2 regions of the Arthrobacter sp. efr-133-R2A-63 genome follow, and region 1 is predicted to be linked to the other one. Evidence: predicted binding sites of a transcription regulator. Region 1 holds the regulator's gene; the other holds the start of a gene.
The links. Region 1 encodes LexA, which represses DNA repair genes until DNA is damaged. Its sites were predicted from a motif close to TCGAACANNTGTTCGA; they were not measured.
Positions count from the first base shown of each region.

Region 2: ruvA (Holliday junction branch migration protein RuvA) is a predicted target of LexA. The motif match lies at 4,149-4,164, and genes of this name have one in related genera.

Region 1 covers NZ_JARVRG010000024.1:207,807-218,146, reverse strand. Annotated here, with positions in the region: gene rpmI (50S ribosomal protein L35) at 70-264, opposite strand; gene infC (translation initiation factor IF-3) at 382-1,404, opposite strand; gene QRN45_RS13690 (DUF1844 domain-containing protein) at 1,781-2,167, shown strand; gene QRN45_RS13685 (MFS transporter) at 2,251-3,585, opposite strand; gene QRN45_RS13680 (SseB family protein) at 3,644-4,546, opposite strand; gene priA (bifunctional 1-(5-phosphoribosyl)-5-((5-phosphoribosylamino)methylideneamino)imidazole-4-carboxamide isomerase/phosphoribosylanthranilate isomerase PriA) at 4,546-5,292, opposite strand; gene QRN45_RS13670 (CG2302 family histidine operon protein) at 5,340-5,498, opposite strand; gene hisH (imidazole glycerol phosphate synthase subunit HisH) at 5,500-6,255, opposite strand; gene hisB (imidazoleglycerol-phosphate dehydratase HisB) at 6,252-6,878, opposite strand; gene QRN45_RS13655 (histidinol-phosphate transaminase) at 6,922-8,040, opposite strand; gene QRN45_RS13650 (LysM peptidoglycan-binding domain-containing protein) at 8,132-8,491, opposite strand; gene lexA (transcriptional repressor LexA) at 8,850-9,599, shown strand; gene QRN45_RS13640 (ATP-dependent DNA helicase) at 9,638-10,340, opposite strand, start outside.
Region 2 covers NZ_JARVRG010000017.1:121,583-131,922, reverse strand. Annotated here, with positions in the region: gene QRN45_RS08705 (type 1 glutamine amidotransferase) at 1-647, opposite strand, end outside; gene QRN45_RS08700 (Mur ligase family protein) at 644-1,939, opposite strand; gene pdxT (pyridoxal 5'-phosphate synthase glutaminase subunit PdxT) at 2,040-2,741, shown strand; gene QRN45_RS08690 (YebC/PmpR family DNA-binding transcriptional regulator) at 2,745-3,500, shown strand; gene ruvC (crossover junction endodeoxyribonuclease RuvC) at 3,545-4,123, shown strand; gene ruvA (Holliday junction branch migration protein RuvA) at 4,227-4,871, shown strand; gene ruvB (Holliday junction branch migration DNA helicase RuvB) at 4,864-5,940, shown strand; gene yajC (preprotein translocase subunit YajC) at 6,131-6,514, shown strand; gene secD (protein translocase subunit SecD) at 6,624-8,378, shown strand; gene secF (protein translocase subunit SecF) at 8,378-9,391, shown strand; gene QRN45_RS08655 (RelA/SpoT family protein) at 9,541-10,340, shown strand, end outside.

The DNA.
Region 1 (10,340 bases):
CCGGCCGGCCTGAGAAGGCTTTGGTGTAGTCGGCAGCTACCGGATGGCAGCAACCAGAAAACTTGGAACTTAGACGCCGAGCATCTTCTTGATGACCTTGGCATCGCCCTTGAAGACGATCTTGTCGCCGGCAAGGCGACGGGTCAGGGTGGAGGACTTGTGCTCCAGGTAGTGGCGGCGGTTGGCCTGCTGACGCTTCAGCTTGCCGGTACCGGTCAGCTTGAAGCGCTTCTTAGCACCACTGTGGGTCTTCATCTTCGGCATGGGAACCGATCTCCTTACGTGTCCGCAGACTGGGTCTGCAGTTCTTTCGTGCAGCCACCCCATAGGAGGCGGCTGCTGCTTTCGTGCCGGGCGGAGGGGATGCCTCCTGCGGCGTGACTAGTTGGTCTTGCGCGCCGCTGGCTTCGGGGCGGCCTTGGGGGCTGCCGGTCGAGCTGCAGGCTTCGGAACCGCGGGCTTCGCCATCGGTTTCGGTACTGGTGTGGCAGCAGGCTTGGGAGCAGCCGGCACAACGGGCTTCGGAGCGGCCTGCTCAGGAGCCTTTGCCGGCTGAGGAGCCTTGACCGGTGCCGGTGCCTTCGCAGGCGCCGCAACCGGGGCAGCCTCAACTACGGGAGCCTTTTCGACAACCGGAGCCGCTTCAGCCACAGGGGCCTCTTCGACAACCGGAGCCGCTTCAACCACAGGGGCCTCTTCGACAACATTGTCCTCAGCGACCGGAGCCTCTTCGACTTCAGCAGCCTCAGCTTCAACGGTCTCCGGGGCGGTTTCCTCGGCCTGGGTCAAGAGTTCCGCCGGGAGCAAGTCCGCGAGTGACTGGGTCAAGGGAGCATCCTCGCCTGAAACGTCAATCCGGCCTGCAGCCTTGGCTTCATTCTGGGCTTTGGCTTCTGCACGCTGCGCCGCGCGGCGGGCCTCGGCCTTGGCCTCAGCCTTGTTCTTCAGCGGACCGATCACCATGACCATGTTGCGGCCATCGATACGCGGGCTTGACTCAATCACGCCGACTTCGGCAACATCCTCAGCGAAGCGCTGCAACAGACGGATGCCCATTTCAGGGCGCTGCTGCTCACGTCCGCGGAACTGGATCATGGCCTTTACCTTGTCACCGGCACCCAGGAAGCGAAGCGCGTGGCCGCGCTTGGTCTCATAGTCGTGGGTGTCGATCTTCAGGCGGAAGCGGATTTCCTTCAGAACCGTGTTTGTCTGGTTCTTGCGGGCCTCACGGGCTTTGACAGCGGCTTCGTACTTGTACTTGCCGAAGTCCATCAGCTTGCACACCGGAGGCTTCGCCTGCGGTGCAACTTCAACGAGATCCAGGTCAGCCTCGGCAGCCAGACGCAGGGCGTCCTCAATACGGACGATTCCAACCTGTTCGCCGGCAGGGCCGACCAAACGCACCTCGGGGACGCGGATACGCTCATTGATTCTTGGCTCGCTAATGTCAAAGCTCCTGTTGTTGTGATGAGTATTCCACCGGCAAATAGAGAAGGCCCCCAATTGCTGGCGCAATCGAAGGCCTCGAAGATCGGATAAGCCCCTCAATGGGGGCATTCGCACCATCCAAGGTTGACCTTGAACGGTGTCCGACCAAGTACCCGGCAACTTACATCCCCGAAGGGAAACGGCTGACGCGGGTGGGAGAGAACTCCGCTTGCAAACTGAAAATCAATTCTACAGAAATCGGCAACCAACCGCACATTAACGATGGGTGGCCGAGCGCTGCATATGCCATGGAAATGGCAACTTCCAGTCGGTCTGTGACAAGCTTACCAGCATGAGCACTTCAGACAGCAATTCCCTCGACCACGAGCCCACCGGCACCGATGCCGGAGTAGGCCAGCAGATCCGCGACATTTCGGAAGTTCCGGCTGTTGAGGTCATCACCACCGGCGCCGTTCACCTCATGAGCGCAGCAGCCGTCAAGGTGGGCTTGGCCGACGATCCCGAGGCCGAGGAGCTCAAGGACCTGGACGAGGCCCGCAAACTGATCACCGCCTTGGCCGGACTCGTCACCGCCGCAGCACCGGAAATCGGTTCGCAGCACGCCGGCCCCTTGCGCGACGGCCTCCGCTCCCTGCAGCTTGCGTTCCGCGAGGCGTCCTTGATACCGGACGAGCCGGGCAAGGGCCCGGGCGAAAAGTTCACCGGCCCGGTCAACTGATCCGGACTACCTGTACGACCGCGACGGCGGGCCGGCCCCTTTGGCCGGCCCGCCGTCGTCGTACTATCGCGCTTGGGCGAAACTCAGCTGGCGGGATCTCCCGCGCCGGCGCGGGAGATGGTCATGCTCCGGCGCCGACGCAGCTGGAGGAACAGCCCGGCCAGGCACAGGATCACTCCCGCCGTCCCGATGGCGACGAAGCCGGCCCAGGGCCCCACTCCGTCGATGAAGAGCCCCGCGACCGGCGAACCGAAGGCTACCCCCGCCGTAAGGGCCGAGCCATACCAACCCATTGCCTCTCCACGCCGTTCCTCGTCCACGAGGTCGGCGACCTTTTCCGATGCCGCGGACAACACGGGCGCGCAGAGCAGGCCGGGGAGCAGCGACAACAATGCAAGGGTCCAGGTGTCCCCGGCGAAGCCCATCGGAATGGTCAGTGCCGCCATGCCCAGCAGGAGGAGGATGGGTGAAACGGGCCGGTGCATGGCGCCGTAGATGAGCCCGCCGACAACCGAAGAGGCGCACCAGAAGAAGAAGACAATTCCGATCTGGCTCTCGTGCCCGCCGCGCTGCAACACCGCGACGATTCCGACGTCGGTGCCGCTCAGCACCATGCCTGATCCTGCGGCGACGGCGAACACGGCGGCCACTGCCGCGGTGAACCACGTGAAGTTCCGGGCCATCCTTCCCCGCAGCCCGGACGGCTGGAAAACCGTCGGAGCCATCTCGGAGGCGGCTTCCTGGAGATGGGCCGGCGCCGATGCCACCACGGCGGCTTCGGCCGCATGGAGCTCATCGGCATCCCGGTCAGCCGTCTGGCCGGCATCCAGGACGACTTCGCTGCGGGTGGGCGGGTTGAACCAGAACAAGAACAGCCCGGCGGCTGAGGTGCACACACCGACGATGGTCAGGCCGAGGACCGTGAAGCCGCTGGTAGCGACAACTGCGCCCACCGCGGGGCCGATCATGAAGACCACTTCGGTGCCTATGGAGTCCAAGGCATAGGCGGAACGCCGTTGCTCACCGTCAACCAGGACACCGAGGGACTGCCGGATGACGCTGAAGATCGGCAGCGTCAGCAGGCCCCCGACGAAGACGAGCGGAAGGATCCATTCGTAGCTGACGTGGGGCACCACGGACCAAATCACCAGTTCCGACACCACCGAAGGAATAAGCGCCTTGCGCAGCCCGACGGTGTCCACGCGCCGGCCCCGCCACGGGGCGCCGATCGCGATGCCGATGGTGAAGACCGCGGCGGCAGCACCGGCGGCGGCATATCCCTTGCCCAAGGTGAGCACGATGTGCAAAGTGAGCAGGACCCCGGCTGCCGAGTGCGGTATGCGGGCCACCATGCCCACCAAGAGGAGACGCCGCACGGACGTGATGGACAGCATCTCCCGGTAGAGAGAGAAATTCACGAGCTACATCCCCTGTTCTGCCGAGGGCAGGACAAGGACGTTCCCCCTGTGCCTCCGGCTACTGTGCCGCCCGCTGCAGGCTGACTTCGATGGAGTCAACCCGCTCGGCGAACAATTCATTCTGCGCCCAACGCCCGTTCAGCCCGGCGACGAGGTCCTGCACCGCTGCGGCGTCCAGGCCGTCTTCGAGATACAGCACCACGCGCAATTCGGGCCCGGGTCCTCCGCCGGCCATGGCCGATCCGTCAGCCGTGCGCGAAGCCATTCCCGATCCCGGCCGCACCTCCAGGCGCCGCACGGCCGGGTACACCCCTGCCAGGGAATTGAGAGCAGCCTCCAGTTCATCATCAAGGTACGACGGCGTCCAGTCACGTTGCTGCGCCAGCGACCACATGGCGGGCCGTCGCACAACGAAGGTCACATCGGAACCGGGGTCGAGCACGAGCAGCTGGGCTCCCTCCGAGACAGCCGACAGCGCTGCCCGGGCCGCGTAGACTGCGACGGGACGGGCCTGCGGGTGCCAGGACTCAAGTGCGCCGGCCGAAGTGAACACGGGCATGGCCGTGCGGCCATCCGGCGCTTTCAGTGTCACGAGCGCCATGTCGGCCTGCTTGTCGGCATGGAGGCCGTCCACGCCCCCTGCTTCCTCAGCAAGCTGGGCCACGACCGGAACGAAGACCCTGGCGGTCGCCAGGGAAGCCACCACACCGGCCTCGCTCCCGGTACCCGCGAGCAGGGCGGCGACGGCGGCGAGGTACCCGGCGTCGGCCGTTCCGTCGTCGTCTTCGAAGTTGTGGATCTTGGCGGCGTCTCCGCTCAAATCCCGGCCCGCCCAGGGCTGGCCGGCGGAATCGACTGCTCCCCCGGCACCTGCGAGGGCCGCGGCGATGTGCCCGGGCAACTGCCGGGGCGCGGGAGTCGAATCCTTGTCAGCGGCCGGGGACTGTGGATCGTGGGACATCAGCGGCGCCCGGCGACGTCCAGGGCTTCCGGAAGGGTGAAGGCCCCGGCGTACAGCGCCTTGCCGACGATCGCTCCTTCGACCCCGAGCGGCACGAGTTCGCGGAGCACCCGCAGGTCCTCCAGGCTCGAGATTCCGCCGGACGCAATGACAGGTTTGCCGGTCTTTTCCACCATCTGGCGCAGCAGCTCGACGTTGGGACCCTGCAGGGTCCCGTCTTTCGTCACGTCGGTGACCACGTAGCGGGCGCAGCCGGCGTCCTCAAGGCGGGCGAGCACTTCCCAGAGATCCCCGCCTTCCTTGGTCCAGCCCCGGCCTGCGAGCGTTGTGCCGCGGACGTCGAGCCCGACGGCGATCTTGTCACCGAAGCGGTCGATGGCCCGGCGTGTCCACTCGGGGTCCTCCAACGCGGCGGTTCCCAGGTTCACGCGGGCGACGCCGAGCTCGAGTGCGCGCTCAAGGGATTCATCGTCGCGCAGTCCGCCGGACAACTCCACCTTGACGTTCAGCTGGGAAACAACCTCGGTGATGAGGCCGGCGTTGTTGCCGCGGCCGAAGGCGGCGTCGAGGTCCACCATGTGCACCCACTCGGCTCCGGCGTTCTGCCAGTTCAGCGCTGCTTCCAACGGGGTGCCGTAGCTTGTCTCGGAACCGGCTTCTCCCTGAAGGAGACGGACGGCCTGGCCGTCCACGATGTCGACGGCGGGCAGGAGTTCCAGAACTGGCAGTTCGGAGGCGGTGGTCATTGAAGTCCTCGGTGTTTGTGGGGACGGGCGTCAGTTGCCCGGCCGGGTCATTTAGGGGCCAGGGTGAAGAGATAGGCAGCCAGCAGTGCAAGGCCGGCGAGTACGTAGAACGAAACGGAAACCCAGGCGGGGCGTTTCTGCTGGTGGAAGGAGATACCGCCGCCGACCAGCAGCCCGGCCGTGCCCATGAGAATAACGGACCACATATCAGGCAGTTCCTTCGGCTTCGCTCGCGTGCGGTTGGGACTTGGCCGGTGGACGCAGGCCCTCAACCCAGTTGCGCAGGAGCCGGGCTCCGGCGTCGCCCGACTTCTCGGGGTGGAATTGCGTGGCGCACAACGGTCCGTTTTCCACGGCGGCGATGAAGGGGGCGCCGTGTTCGGACCAGGTTACCTTCGGCGGGGCCATGCGCGGCTGGACGACGTCGAATTCCCACTTCTGCACGCCGTACGAGTGCACGAAATAGAACCGTTCGTGCTCGACGCCGGCGAACAGCTTCGAGCCTTCCGGCACGTCCACCGTGTTCCAGCCCATGTGCGGGACAACGGGCGCCGGCAGGAGCTCCACCTTGCCCGGCCACTCGCCCATGCCTTCGGCTTCGGTTCCGTGCTCGACACCGGCTTCGAACAGCACCTGGAGCCCGACGCAGATACCGAGGACGGGCCTGCCCCCGGCAACACGCCGGCCGATCATCCGGATGGCGTCGACTGCCTTGAGTTCGCGCATCACTGTTTCGAAGGCGCCGACGCCGGGGACCAGGAGCCCGTCAGCGTTCAGGACGTCTTCAGGCTTGGCGCTCAGTGTGACTGCCGCACCGGCACGCTCAAGGGCGCGGACTGCCGAGCGGACATTGCCCGAGCCGTAGTCAAGGACCGTTACGGTCGGCTTGCCCTCAGGCGAGACGATGCGGCTGGCGGCTTTCGGATCCACCACGGCGCCATCCTTGAGGATGTGCGTACTCACAGGGCACCCTTGGTGGACGGAATGCCTTCGACCCGGGGATCGGACTCGACGGCGGAACGGAGTGCACGGGCGAATGCCTTGAACTGGGCCTCGACGATGTGGTGCGGATCCCGGCCGGCCAGGACATTCATGTGGAGGCAGATGCCGGCGTGCAGGGTAATGGCCTCAAAGACGTGGCGGGTCAGCGACCCGGTGAAGTGTCCGCCGATCAGGTGGTATTCCTGGCCGGCGGGCTCACCGCCGTGGACCAGGTAAGGGCGTCCGGAGACGTCGACGACGGCGTGGGCCAACGCTTCATCCAACGGAACCGTAGCCTCGCCGAAGCGACGGATACCGGCTTTGTTGCCCAACGCGGTGCGCAGGACCTCGCCGAAGGTGATCGCAACGTCCTCCACCGTGTGGTGGGCGTCGATGTGGGTGTCTCCCGTCGCCTTGACGGTCATGTCGATGAGCGAATGCTTGGAGAGCGCCGTCAGCATGTGGTCATAGAACGGCACTGAGGTGCTGATGTCCGAGACCCCCGTGCCGTCGAGGTTGATTTCAACCAGGACGGAGGACTCACTGGTGGTGCGTTCCATGCGTGCTGTCCGGGCGGCCGCCGTGCTGGCGCCGTTTTCGCTCATTGATATGTCCTTAGGAGGAAGGTGTGGTGGGGCTAGTCCAAGTCTAGGCCGGTGAGGGAGCCTGGCCGTCCAGCAAGGCTTCGAGCGCCTCAAGGAAGGCGGTGGTCTCCGGCTCCGTGCCTGCCGTCACCCGGAGGTGGCCCGGTATGCCGACGTCGCGGATCAGGACTCCACGCTCCAGCAGGCCTTGCCACAGGGCATGGGGGTTTTCGATTCCGCCGAAGAAAACATAGTTCGAATCGGAGGCGGCCGGGGTGAAGCCCATGCGGGTCAACTCGCAGACAATGCGATCGCGCTGGATCTTGATGTCTTCGACGTCGGCCATGAGGGCTTCGCGGTGCCGGAGTGCGGCCAGCGCAGTCGCCTGGGTGATGGCGGAGAGATGATACGGAAGGCGGACCAGGCGGATCGCGTCGGCGACCTCGGGGGCAGCGGCCATATAGCCGATGCGTGCACCGGCGAGGGCGAAGGCCTTGCTCATGGTCCTGGAGACGATCAGGCGCTCCCGGCCAGGGAGGAGCGTCAGCGCGCTTGGCGTATTATCGTGGGCGAACTCGTGGTAGGCCTCGTCCACGATCACGACTGTCTGGCTTGCTTCGCCTGCCTCGTACACGGCTTCGACAACATCCAGGCCAAGTCCGGTGCCGGTGGGGTTGTTTGGCGAGCAAAGGAACACGACGTTCGGTTTGAGTTCGCGCACCTGCGCGGCGGCCGAGGCTGCATCGAGTCCGTAGTCATCGCCGCGAACACCCGCAATGTAGGCGGTGTCGGTGCCGCTGGCCAGCAGGGGGTACATGGAGTACGTGGGAGGGAACCCGAGCGCGGACCGTCCGGGGCCACCGAAAACCTGGAGGATCTGCTGCAGCACTTCATTGGAGCCGTTGGCCGCCCAGATATTCCCGGCAGCGAGGTCGTGGCCAAGGTATTCCGCCAAGGCCTCGCGCAGTTCAGTGAACTCACGGTCCGGATAGCGGTTCAGTCCGGTCGCGACTGCCGCCACCGCTTCGGTGATGGCCGCCTGGACATCGGCCGGAACGCCATGCGTATTCTCGTTGACGTTGAGCAAAATCGGGACATCAAGCTGCGGCGCGCCATACGGGCTCAGGCCGCGGAGGTTGGTCCGGAGGGGAAGTCGGTCAAGTCGCTCAAGCTGCTCACTCACCATGACAGTTTAAGGTGCCACGGCGGATGCCCTGAAACTGTGACGGCCCTGCGCCCGTTCAGGCGGGCTGCCACCCTGGACGAAAGTGCCCTCAGGTGGCAGGAATGAACAGTTGCTGGCCCGGTACGATGCGTCCGTCCTGCAGGTTGTTCAGCTGGATAATCTCGGCTACGACATCGCGAGGATCCCGGGAAGGCGCCGCCTTCCCTGCAATCCCCCACAACGATTCGCCCATTTGAACCGTGACACTCGTGCTGGACGTGGGCTGTAGCTCGGCGACGGAGTCAGCAGCCTTGGCCGGTGAATTCAGGAATCCCGCCAGACTGAGCAGCGCTGCAACCACGAGCATTGCCGGGAGGCCGAAGAAGACCATACGGCCCCGGCGTGTCAGGTGAAGCCTGCCCGGCGCCGCACTGCGGCCTGGGGTGTGGGTGATGGTGATTGCGGACATGAGCTGAGCCCTTCTGAACAATGCCGCATTCCGGAATCTCTGGGTGCGGCTGCCAATTCTTGCCTTCAGTCAGTGCTTGCGAGGCGATTGTTCGTCCATGTCTTCGAACGAACACCCGGATCCCGCAGCACTTTTATAGAACACATATTCGAACCTTGCTATGACATTTTTAGCACTTATCAACGAACGATGTCGAGACTCGCTAGAACAAATGTTTGATAAACGCCTGTGCCTGCCCTACGTTTGAGTGAAGGAACGAGCACTGAATCAGTGCAACAGGAGGGTCTGACATTTCAGGCCGACAGTCCCGGGAAGCGCCTCAGCGGCGGACGGGCGGAACGGAAGGGCGTTGGCGAACATGGCAGCGAAAGCCACTGGCAGCGGGTCGGCCTCATCGCGGAGCCAGCAGCCACAGAAGGCCCCCAAGAGCCTGACCGTCCGCCAGAAGAAAATCCTGGAGACCATCCAGCGTTCAGTGAACGATCATGGCTATCCGCCGTCGATGCGCGAAATCGGGGACACGGTTGGCTTGGCCAGCCTGTCCAGTGTCACGCACCAGTTGTCACAGCTTGAGAAGCTCGGCTATCTCCGCCGCGATCCCAAGCGTCCGCGGGCGATGGAAGTCCTCATGCCATTGACCTTGGACGGCGGCTCGGTCATTCCCGGCGTCGAGGCTCCGGCGAAACTCCGGAGCGCGGGCGGCCTGGCCGTCACGGAGCTCGCGAGTGCCAGCGACACGGCCATGGTTCCCCTCGTGGGGCGCATTGCTGCCGGTGGACCCATCCTGGCCGACCAGACCGTTGAAGATGTCCTCCCGCTGCCCCGCCAGCTGGTTGGCCATGGCGAGCTCTTCATGCTGAAGGTCGCCGGTGATTCCATGATCGACGCCGCTATCTGCGATGGCGACTGGGTGGTGGTACGGCGGCAGAACGACGCACTCAACGGCGACATCGTGGCCGCGCTCCTGGACGACGAAGCCACCGTCAAGACCTTCCGTCAGCGCGACGGCCACACATGGCTGCTCCCCCAGAACACGCAATACGAGCCTATCCTGGGTGACCATGCCACCATCATGGGCAAGGTCGTCTCGGTGCTGCGCTCACTCTAGGACGCGCCCAGACGCGCCCGAGCCCGGACGCGCCCGCTTTAAGCCTTGGCCGACTCGGCGTAAAGCCGCTCGAGCGCACCGCGCACCACTGAACGGTCCGTCGTGGGCCAGAAGGGCGGCAAAGCTGCCCGGAGGAAGTTGCCGTAGCGTTCCGTCGAAAGCCGTGAATCCAGTACTGCCACCACGCCTTTGTCCCCCGTTGAGCGGATGAGGCGGCCTGCTCCCTGGGCCAGCCGGATGGCCGCGTGCGTCGCGGACACTGCCATGAAACCGTTGCCCCCGGCCTGCGCGACCGCGCGGGATCGTGCCGTCATCAGGGGATCGTCCGGACGAGGGAACGGGATCCGGTCGATGACGACCAGCCGGCAGGAACCGCCAGGAACGTCGACGCCCTGCCAGAGGGACATGGTGCCGAACAGGCACGTGTCCTCTTCCTCGGCAAACTGCCTGACCAACGCGGCCATGGTCGATTCGCCTTGGCACAGGATGTCCACGTCCAGGCGCGACCGCATCGCGTCCGCGGCGTCCTCCGCCGCACGGCGGGACGAAAAGAGGCACAAGGCTCCGCCGTGGGAGGCTTTGATGAGCTCTTCAAGTTCGTCGAGCGCCTCGGGCGAAGTGCCGCGCCCAGGCTTGGGCAGGTGCTTGGCGACGTACAGCATGCCCTGCTTCGGATAGTCGAACGGCGAGCCGACATCCACGCCGGTCCAGCTCGGGGCGCCTTGGCCAGTCAGGCCAAGC
Region 2 (10,340 bases), on a different contig from region 1:
AGGAAATCGGCGATGGCAGGATTCTTGGGCAACAAGGAACCGTGCAAGTAGCTGGCAACAACATTCCGGTGCCGGGCACCCTCGTGGTTGTCCTTGCTGTTGTTGCCGGCACCTTTGGACACGGTGCCGAGGGGCTCGACACCGGGGCCCAACGAGGTTTGTCCGCTGTGGTTCTCGTAGCCGAGGATTTCCCCGAACTCGGACGAGGTGAGGGTGACATTCCCGATGAGGCGTTCGTCGGTGCCGACCGTCTCGACGTCAAGGATGCCGATGCCCGGGATGACAGGGCCGCTCTTCGTCTTGAAAAACTTGCCGAAGAGTTGGTAGAGCCCGCAAATAACCAGCATGGGCGTTCCGTCCTCGGCCATCTCGCGGAGTTGCTCGGCGCGTGCCTGGAGATCTTCCTGGATGACTACCTGGCCGCTGTCCTGCCCGCCGCCGCCCACAATGAGGTCGACATCCTCGGGAAAGTCGTCACCCACGTTGTACTCAAGGAGTTCAGGCGTGTAGCCGTGCCAAAGCAGGCGCTGCCGCAGGACGAGCGCGTTTCCCCAGTCCCCGTAGATGTTCATCTCACGGGGGTACAACTGCAGGACCCGGATGGTGCCCTTGCTGGCGTGGGGGGCGGTGTCTTCGGCCGGGGTCATGAGACCACCTCTACTGTGGTGATTTTGGAGAGTTCGCGCCGGATGGCCAACATCGCGGTGTAGGTGCAGAACACGCGTTTGGGCTTGCCGGCCGAGCCCCGGATGAATTCAGCCAAGGCCGCAGGGATGTCGGTGTTCACTGAACCGAAACGGACCTCGTCGTATTGCAGGCGCAGGGCCATGTCGTAGGCACGGACACCGGTGAGTACTTCGACGCCATCCTCGCGCAGGGAGTCGAACTCAACGTCCCAGAGCCAGGACATGTCGCGGCCGTCGGCGTAGTTGTCGTTGATGGCGATCATGGACGCGTAGCCCTTCGCCGGGAAGGACTTGAGGCCCAGGCGGAAACCACTCGGGTTCTTCACCAGGACCAACTCAAGAGGCTGGCCATCCACCGTCAGGCTTTCCCCACGGCCGAACGCCGGAGCCACCTCGGAGAGCGCCTTGACGAGCTTCGCGGCATCGCCGGGCCTGCCGCTTGCCCCGGTGATGCTCCTGGCGAGCACCAAGGCGGCGGCTGCATTGAAGATGTTGTAGACGCCGCGGAGCTTCATGTGGGTCGCGACGCGGGTTCCGTCGAACTCGAAGTCGGCGTCGTCGGCACCCACCCGGCGGAGTACGACGTCGGCCTCCGGGGAGGCGGGCACGTCACCGAGGGGGCTGGTTCCCGGAGCCACGGCCCGCATGTCGTCGTCGTTCGGGAAGGTGCTGCGGAGCGATTGGTCCAATCCGAAGTAGAGCACCTCGGGGCCGCTGACGGCTGCCGCGATACGGGCGACCCGGGGATCCTCGCGGTTCAAGACCACGGTGCCTGTAGTTCGCTCGGCGATGCGCTGGAGAAGCAACGCGGTGGCGTCGATTTCGCCGAAGCGGTCCAGCTGGTCCCGCAGGACGTTGAGGAGAAGGCAGTAGCGCGGCGGCACTTTGTTCACGAAATGCACGGCATGTGCCTCGTCGAGTTCCAACACCGCGACGTCGGCGTCCAGCCTGCCGCGCCAGTCCACCTCACCCAGGAGCGCAGCTGCCACTCCCCGGGTGAAGTTGCTGCCCGTCCGGTTGGTGAAGACCTTGAGGCCTTGGCTTTCCAGGAGTTCCACGACCATTTTGGTGGTGGTGGTCTTGCCGTTGGTCCCGCTCACCACAGCCACACCGTGGGGGAGCGAGGACAGCGTCCTCTGCATGAAGCCGGGGTCGATCTTCTCGACCACGAGGCCCGGCAAAGCCGAACCCCCGCCGCGAAGCCGGGACACAGCACGGACCAGCTTGCCGAGCGGAACGGTGAACGAAAACATGCTCTGTAATATATCCCAGTTGGTGCATAAACCACGTGCCGCAAGCCTGCGGTGCCACCACGGGGCGAGGCCTGCAGCGGCGGCGCATTATGATGGTCGAATGACCAATCCCCCTTCCGAGGCGTCATCAAGCGTGGGCACGGGCCTGCGCATCGGCGTCCTCGCACTACAAGGCGATTTTCGTGAGCACATCCACGCCGTCGAAGCGGCCGGCGCCACCGGCGTCGGCATCCGGCGTCCGGCGGAACTCGACGACATTGACGGCCTCATCATTCCCGGCGGCGAGTCCACCACCATCGACAAGCTGGCGCGCATCTTCGAACTCGCGGATCCGATCCGTAAGCAGATCGCGTCCGGGCTGCCGGTCTATGGGTCCTGCGCCGGAATGATCCTCCTGGCTGACGACATCGCAGATCCCGCCACGGACCTCGCCGGGAATCCGCAGCAGACTTTCGGCGGGTTGGACATCACGGTCCGCCGCAACGCGTTCGGCCGGCAGCGGGAGTCTTTCGAAACCGACCTTGACTTCAAGGGCCTCGAGTTCAGCGCCGGCGAGTCCGGCGTCGACCCCGTCCATGCCGTCTTCATCCGGGGACCATGGGTGGAGCGCGTCGGTCCGGGCGTCGAAATCCTTGCCCAGGTGGAACCGGGAAAAGCCAGCCACACGGACACTTTGCACGGGTTGGCTAGAATTGTTGCAGTGCGCTCAGGTCGGTTGCTGGCCACCTCCTTCCACCCGGAAGTGACTGGGGAGAAGCGCGTGCATGAATTGTTTATTCGAATGATCAGAGGGGAAGTTTAAAGCATGTCAGGCCACTCCAAATGGGCGACGACCAAGCACAAGAAGGCCATCCTCGATAGCCGCCGGGCCAAGTCGTTCGCCAAACTGATCAAGAACATCGAAGTCGCGGCCCGCATGGGCGGACCGGACCTTGCCGGCAACCCGAGCCTGGAGCTAGCCGTCACCAAGGCCAAGAAGACGTCGGTCCCCGCTGACAACATCGACCGCGCCATCAAGCGCGGAGCCGGGCTCACCGGCGAAGTGGTCGACTACACGGAAATCATGTACGAAGCCCGCGGCCCGCAGGGTTCGGCCCTCCTGATCGAGTGCCTCACGGACAACAAGAACCGTGCCGCCTCCGAGGTCCGGCTGGCCATCTCCCGCAACGGGGGCACCATCGCCGACCCCGGCTCCGTGAGCTACCTCTTCACCCGCAAGGGCGTCGTCAACCTGCCCAAGAACGGTCTCAGCGAAGACGACATCCTGATGGCCGTGCTTGACGCAGGCGCCGAGGAAGTCAAGGACAGCGGCGACAACTGGGAAATCCACTCGGAACCCACCGATCTGCAGGCCATCCGCGAAGCCCTCAAGGAATCCGGCATCGAATACGAGACGGACGAAGCTGAATTCGTCCCGTCCATGCAGGTACCGCTTGACGTCGACGGTGCCAAGAAGTTCATGAAGCTCGTCGACGCCCTCGAGGATCTCGACGACGTGCAGAACGTCTACACCAACGCGGACATGAGCGAGGAAGTCCAGGCTGCGCTCGAAGCCGAATAATGTTTTTTGCGACATAGCCTGACAACCAACAGGGAGGCCCGGACTTGACTCTTCGCGTACTAGGAGTCGATCCGGGCCTCACCCGTTGCGGCATCGGAGTGGTCGACGTCGAACGGAACAGGCGCGCCACCATGGTGGCCGTCTGCGTCGTGGGAACCTCCCCGGAACAATCATTGGACCAGCGCCTGCTGGTCATCGCCAAGGCCATCGACGAATGGCTGGACCTGTACAAGCCAGACGTTCTTGCGGTCGAACGGGTCTTCTCCCAGTTGAACGTCAGCACTGTCATGGGCGTGGCCCAAGCGTCCGGGGTGGTCATCGCGGCGGCAGCGCGGCGCGGCATCCCGGTGGCGCTTCACACGCCGTCGGAAGTCAAAGCCGCCGTCACGGGCAGCGGCACCTCCAACAAGGAGGCGGTGACCAAGCTCATCACCAAGATCCTGCGCCTGGACGCCCCGCCCCGTCCGGCCGACGCCGCGGACGCGCTGGCCCTCGCCGTCACGCACGCGTGGCGGGCCGGGAGCGGCGCCGCCGTTGCCACCACCGGACCGGGGAGCAGCGCGCTCACGCCGGCCCAGCGGGCATGGGCGGAAGCCGAAGCGAAAGCGCGCCGCGGCCGGTAATTGTCGGCGGCCCTTGCTAGGGTATTCGTAGATATGTTCGGATAGCTCCCGCGTGTTGGATGCAAGCGCAGCATGCACGGGGCAGTACTTCAGGAGCCGGGTCTTGATCAGTTTTCTCCGCGGAACCGTGGCACACGTCAGTCTCTCCACGGCCGTCATCGATCTCAACGGCGCCGGAATGAGCGTCTACGCCACGCCCCAAACCCTCAGCCACCTGCATGTCGGCGAGGAAGCGAAGCTGTTCACTTCGTTGATCGTCCGGGAGGACTCCCTGACGCTCTTTGGTTTCTCGAACGACGACGAACGGGAAGTTTTCGATGTCCTACTCAGTGTGAGCGGTGTGGGACCGCGGCTGGCCCTCGCAGTCCTCGCCGTCCATGAGCCCGAGGCGATCCGCGTCGCCGCCCACTCCGGTGACGCCAAGTCATTCACCAAGGTGCCGGGCATCGGTCCGAAGGTGGCCGGCCGGATCGTCCTCGAGCTTGCGGGCAAGCTCGTACCCCACGGCACCGCTCCGGGGGCTGCCCCCGCCGTCGCTGCGGAGTCCGTGTGGAAGCCCCAGGTGGTAGCTGCCATGACGAGCCTCGGCTGGTCGGAAAAGGACGCCGCCGGGAGCATCGACAAGGCTATGGCCGATTCCCCGGAACTCGCCGACGCCGGCAACGTCGCCCAGATCCTGCGAGCAACACTTCGCTGGCTTGGGCAGGACGGCGCCCGAGCCGGAAACCGGGTAGGCAGCCGTGGCTGAGCAATCCCTCGTTACCGGGGGAGAGGAACCCGAAGAGCGCATCATCGAGGCAGCACTGCGCCCGAAGAACCTCCACGACTTCGTGGGCCAGCACCGCGTCCGCAAGCAACTCTCGCTCGTCCTGGAAGCCTCGAGGATGCGCGGCCGCAGCGCGGACCACGTCCTGCTGTCGGGCCCTCCGGGGCTCGGGAAGACCACGCTCTCCATGATTATCGCCGCCGAGATGAACGCTCCCTTGCGTATCAGCAGCGGGCCGGCCATCCAGCATGCCGGAGACCTCGCGGCCATCCTCTCTTCGCTTTCGGAGGGTGAAGTCCTCTTCCTCGATGAAATCCACCGGATGTCCCGGCCCGCAGAGGAAATGCTCTACATGGCCATGGAGGACTTCCGTGTGGACATCGTGGTGGGCAAGGGCGCCGGCGCCACTGCCATCCCGCTTGAGTTGCCGCCCTTCACCCTCGTCGGGGCCACCACGAGGGCCGGATTGCTGCCTGGACCGCTGCGTGACCGCTTTGGTTTCACGGGGCATCTGGAGTTCTATTCCGTGGCGGAGCTCGAACTGGTGCTGCGCCGCTCGGCCGGACTGCTAGATCTCAAGGTCAATTCCGCCGGCTTCAGCGAGATCGCGGGCCGTTCCCGCGGAACTCCGCGCATCGCCAACCGGCTGCTGCGCCGCGTCCGGGACTGGGCTTTGGTTCACGGCATCGAACAGATCGATGCGCGTGCAGCCTCCGCGGCGTTGGACATGTACGAGGTGGACCAGCGTGGATTGGACCGCTTGGACCGTGCCGTGCTGGAAGCGCTGATCCTCAAGTTCAACGGTGGTCCGGTGGGGCTCTCCACCCTTGCAATCGCCGTCGGGGAAGAGCCGGAGACTGTGGAAACGGTCGCTGAGCCGTACCTGGTGCGCGAAGGCCTATTGGGCCGGACGCCGCGCGGCCGGATCGCCATGGCGTCAGCATGGACGCACCTTGGATATGCGGTGCCGGCAGGAGTGTTCGGGCAGGATCCCCTCGCCCTGTTCGAGGACAGCGAAAACGGCGCTGAAAGCATCGACACCGGCCGATAGCACGATCCATTCAGCTTAACCCTCTAGACTGGTATGACACTCGGCACGTTCGAGTCCTTGGTTCTGTGCCCGCCCGTCGGAGCATTGTGCGGCCACGCGGGCGAAAGCTCCACGGCCGCCGGATCCACCGGGCAGACATGGCCGTGAAACCAAAAACGTAAGTAAAGAACGGAACTTCCCTGTGGATCCAATGACAATCCTGCTGTTTGCCATGCTCGGCGTCTTCATCTTCATGATGTTCCGCCGCAACAAGAAGACGCAGCAACAGCAGGCCAAGCTGCAATCCCAGTTCGCCCCCGGCGTTGAGGTCATGACCAGTTTCGGCCTGTTCGGCCGAATTGTCGCGATGGACGACGCTGAGAACAAGGTTGTCCTTGAGCTGTCACCGGGCAACCTCGCCACGGTGCACCGCCAGGCCGTTACCAAGATCGTTGAGCCTGTCGAGGAAACCCCGGTTGACGTCCCGGACGACGCGTCGTCGCTGACGGCCGCTGATGCCGAGGCGTCGGCATCCTCGGAAACCCCGGAGGAAACCCTCAGGCGCCTCAACGACGAGGGCAAGAAGGACAGCTAGCCCGTACCCGCTCTACAAGCGGGAATAGCTCTACGGCAATGAATCGCCGCCGGCCTGCGCTCACAAGTGCACGTCGGCGGCTGTTCCGTCATCAACAGGAAGATCGAACATGGCACGAACCGGCCACAAAAATGCAGCCCGCAGGGTGCTGATCTGGCTTGTCGCAATATTCGCTGTACTGACAGCAGTCCTCGGGGGCGGCGTCATCACCGGTCACGCAAGCTGGGCTCCCAAGCTTGCGCTTGACCTTGAGGGCGGCACGCAAATGATCCTCGCGCCCAAGGTCGAAGGATCCACCGGCATCAACGAAGAACAGTTGAACCAAGCCGTTGCGATTATCCGACAGCGCGTTGACAGCTCCGGCGTTGCCGAAGCGGAAATCACCACGCAGTCCGGCCGTAACGTCGTGGTGAGCCTTCCCGGGACGCCAAGTTCGGAAACCCGTGCCTTGATCCAGGCATCTGCCGACATGAACTTCCGACCGGTGATCACCACCGGCGATCCTGCTCCCGTTCCGGTGGCATCGCGGACGCCTGATGCCAGCCTGCCCAAGCCAACGGCTGCGCCAACCAACGCCAGCGACAGCAACTGGGTCACGGCGGACGTCTACAAAGCCTTCGAAGCCTTGGACTGCGCCAATCCTGCGCAGGACAAGCAGCCGCGGTCGGATCCGGCCAAGCCTCTGGTGACCTGCGAGCCGGCAACGGCCACGACTCCCGCCGTCAAGTACATCCTTGGCCCGGTTGAAGTGAAGGGCCAGGACATCGTGTCGTCCTCCTTCGACCCCGTCCAGGGCGCACAGGGCTCGGTGACCAATGCATGGGGCGTGACGATCACGTTCGACGCCAACGCCACCAAGACCTTCAAGGACGTGACGCAGCGGCTCAACCAGTTCTACGTGGCATCGCAGGCCCAGGGCGGCAACGACCCCAAGGCCCAGTTCGCCATCGTCCTGGATGACCAGGTCATTTCCGCACCGCGTGCCCTCGCCGTGATCACCGATGGCAAGCCGCAGATTACAGGCAACTTCACGCAGGCGTCCGCGCAGGCATTGTCGGACCAGCTTCGCTACGGCGCGTTGCCCATCAGCTTCGATATCCAGTCCGAAGAGCAGATTTCCGCAACCCTCGGTGGCGAGCAGTTGCGCCTTGGCCTGTTGGCCGGTGTGATCGGGCTCCTGCTTGTGGTGGTCTATTCGCTGTTCCAGTACCGGGCCCTGGGCTTCGTCACGATCCTCTCCCTCGTGGTGGCCGGTGGACTCACCTACCTCGCGATCGCGATCCTTGGGTGGACTGAGAACTACCGGCTGTCCTTGGCCGGTGTGGCAGGTCTCATCGTGGCTATCGGCCAAACAGCGGACTCCTTCATCGTGTACTTCGAACGCATCCGTGACGAACTTCGTGAGGGCAAGGGCCTCGTGTCCGCCGTCGCGAACGGTTGGAGGCGCGCCAAGAGGACGGTCCTTGCCTCCAAGGCCGTCAACCTGCTCGCTGCCTTGGTGTTGTATTTCGTCGCTGTTGGAAACGTCCGCGGCTTCGCCTTCACCCTTGGCCTCACCGCGTTGGCAGACCTCCTGGTCGTGTTCATGTTCACGCACCCGACGCTCCAGGTGCTGGCCAAGACGAAGTTCTTCGGCGAAGGACACCGCTTCTCAGGCCTCGACCCCGAGCGACTGGGCGCCGTGCCGCTCTACCTCGGTGCCGGCAGGCTCCGCACGCCGACCGAGAAGCCCGCCGTCGTCCGCGCCCGCAACACCGGTGCTGCCGCTGAAGCCGAGCGCCGCATGACTATCGCCGAACGTCGGCTTGCCGAAAAGCAAGCCCAGCTGGCTGGTTCTTCCAACGGCACCAAGGAGGAGAAGTAATGACCACGAGCTTCGCAAAGTTCGGCAACGAGCTCTACACGGGCAAGCGCTCTTACAACTTCGTCTCCAGCAAGAAGATCTGGTTCATCATCGCCACAGTGGCAGTGGCGATCTCCATCCTCCTGCCGGTGGTCAAGGGCGGCTACAACCTCGGAATCGACTTCCGGGGCGGTTCCGAGTTCACGGTATCCAACGTGAAGACCACGGATTCAGCCCCGGGTGAGAAGGCCGTCCACGACGTCGTTCCCGGTGCGGTTCCGCGCGTCGCCAACGTCGCAGGCAACACCATGCGTATCCAGACGGACAAACTCAGCGATGACCAGACCGTCAAGCTCAAAACGGACCTCGCAAAGGTCTACGGCGTCACCGAAAGCCAGGTGACCTCGACGTTCATCGGCCCGACCTGGGGGCAGGACGTGACCAAGCAGGCCCTCATTGGCCTCGCGGTGTTCGTAGGCCTGGCTGCTCTCTTGATGGCTTTGTACTTCCGCACCTGGAAGATGTCTGTCTCTGCCCTCGCCGGCATGCTGGTGACGATGTTCACCACGGCCGGTGTCTACTCCTTGAGCGATTTCGAAGTGACCCCGTCAGCCATCATCGGCTTCCTGACGGTGCTCAGTTACTCCTTGTATGACACCGTGGTTGTTTTCGACAAGATCCGTGAAAACACCTCGGACATCACCACCTCCAGCCGTCGCACTTTTGCCGAAGAGGTCAACCTCGCCGTCAACCAGACGTTGGTGCGCTCCATCAACACCATGATGGTGGCAGTATTGCCGGTCGCCGCGATTCTCTTCATCGGTGCCGGGCTGCTCGGCGCCGGCACGCTCCGCGACCTGTCCCTCGCGTTGTTCGTCGGCATCCTGATCGGTACCGCGGCGACGATCTTCATCGCGGCTCCGCTCTACGCCTGGCTGCGCCAGAGCGAACCCGAGCTGCAGAAGCAGGCCAAGAAGGTCGCTACCCGACGAGCGGCAGCCGCCAGCTCGAACCCGGAAGCCGCGGCCGTTTAGCCTCGTTTTCCCCTCGAAGCGCCGGTCACCGCTGAAAAGCGGTGACCGGCCTTTTTCGTTCCCGGTTCCGTCATCTGGGTACCGGTTCTTGGAGAGGTCTACCGCGGGAATAGACTGGGAGAATTAAGTCAGTCGTGAGAGGTGCTTTTGTGGAGGAACGTACGACGTCGGCGCCGCCGGCGGGCGGAGAGGACGGCCTGAGCCGCGTGCCCGGCACCGCAACTGCAGCTACGGGCAGCACCGTCGATGGTGTGCCCGTGGACAGCCCGGGCGTGCGCCCGACGTTCCCCGGACGGCGCGAGCGGACGCGTTCCAGGCTGGCGAAATTGACCGGACGGGGCGCGAGCACCTATTCGCCCATCCTCGAACCGCTGCTGCGGACGGTCAGGGCCAACAACCCCAAGGAAGACCTCGATCTGATCCAACGTGCCTTCACGGTGGCCGAACGCAGCCACCAGGGGCAGAAGCGGAAGAGCGGCGATCCGTACATCACGCACCCCGTGGCGGTGGCCACGATCCTCGCGGAACTGGGGCTCACCGGAACAACCCTGGCCGCCGCGCTGTTGCACGACACTGTGGAGGACACTCCCTACACCCTCGCTGACCTGACCCGTGATTTCGGCCCGGAAGTCGCGATGCTCGTGGACGGTGTCACCAAGCTCGACAAAGTCCAGTTCGGTGAGGCCGCGCAGTCCGAGACTGTCCGCAAGATGGTTGTGGCCATGGCCAAGGACATCCGCGTGCTCATGATCAAGCTTGCGGACCGCCTGCACAATGCCCGCACCTGGCGTTTTGTTTCCGCAGAGTCGTCTGCACGCAAAGCACGCGAAACCCTGGAGATCTTTGCGCCGCTGGCCCACCGCCTCGGCATGAACACCATCAAATGGGAACTTGAGGATCTGTCTTTCGCCGCCTTGTACCCGAAGGTGTACGAGGAGATCGTCCGGAT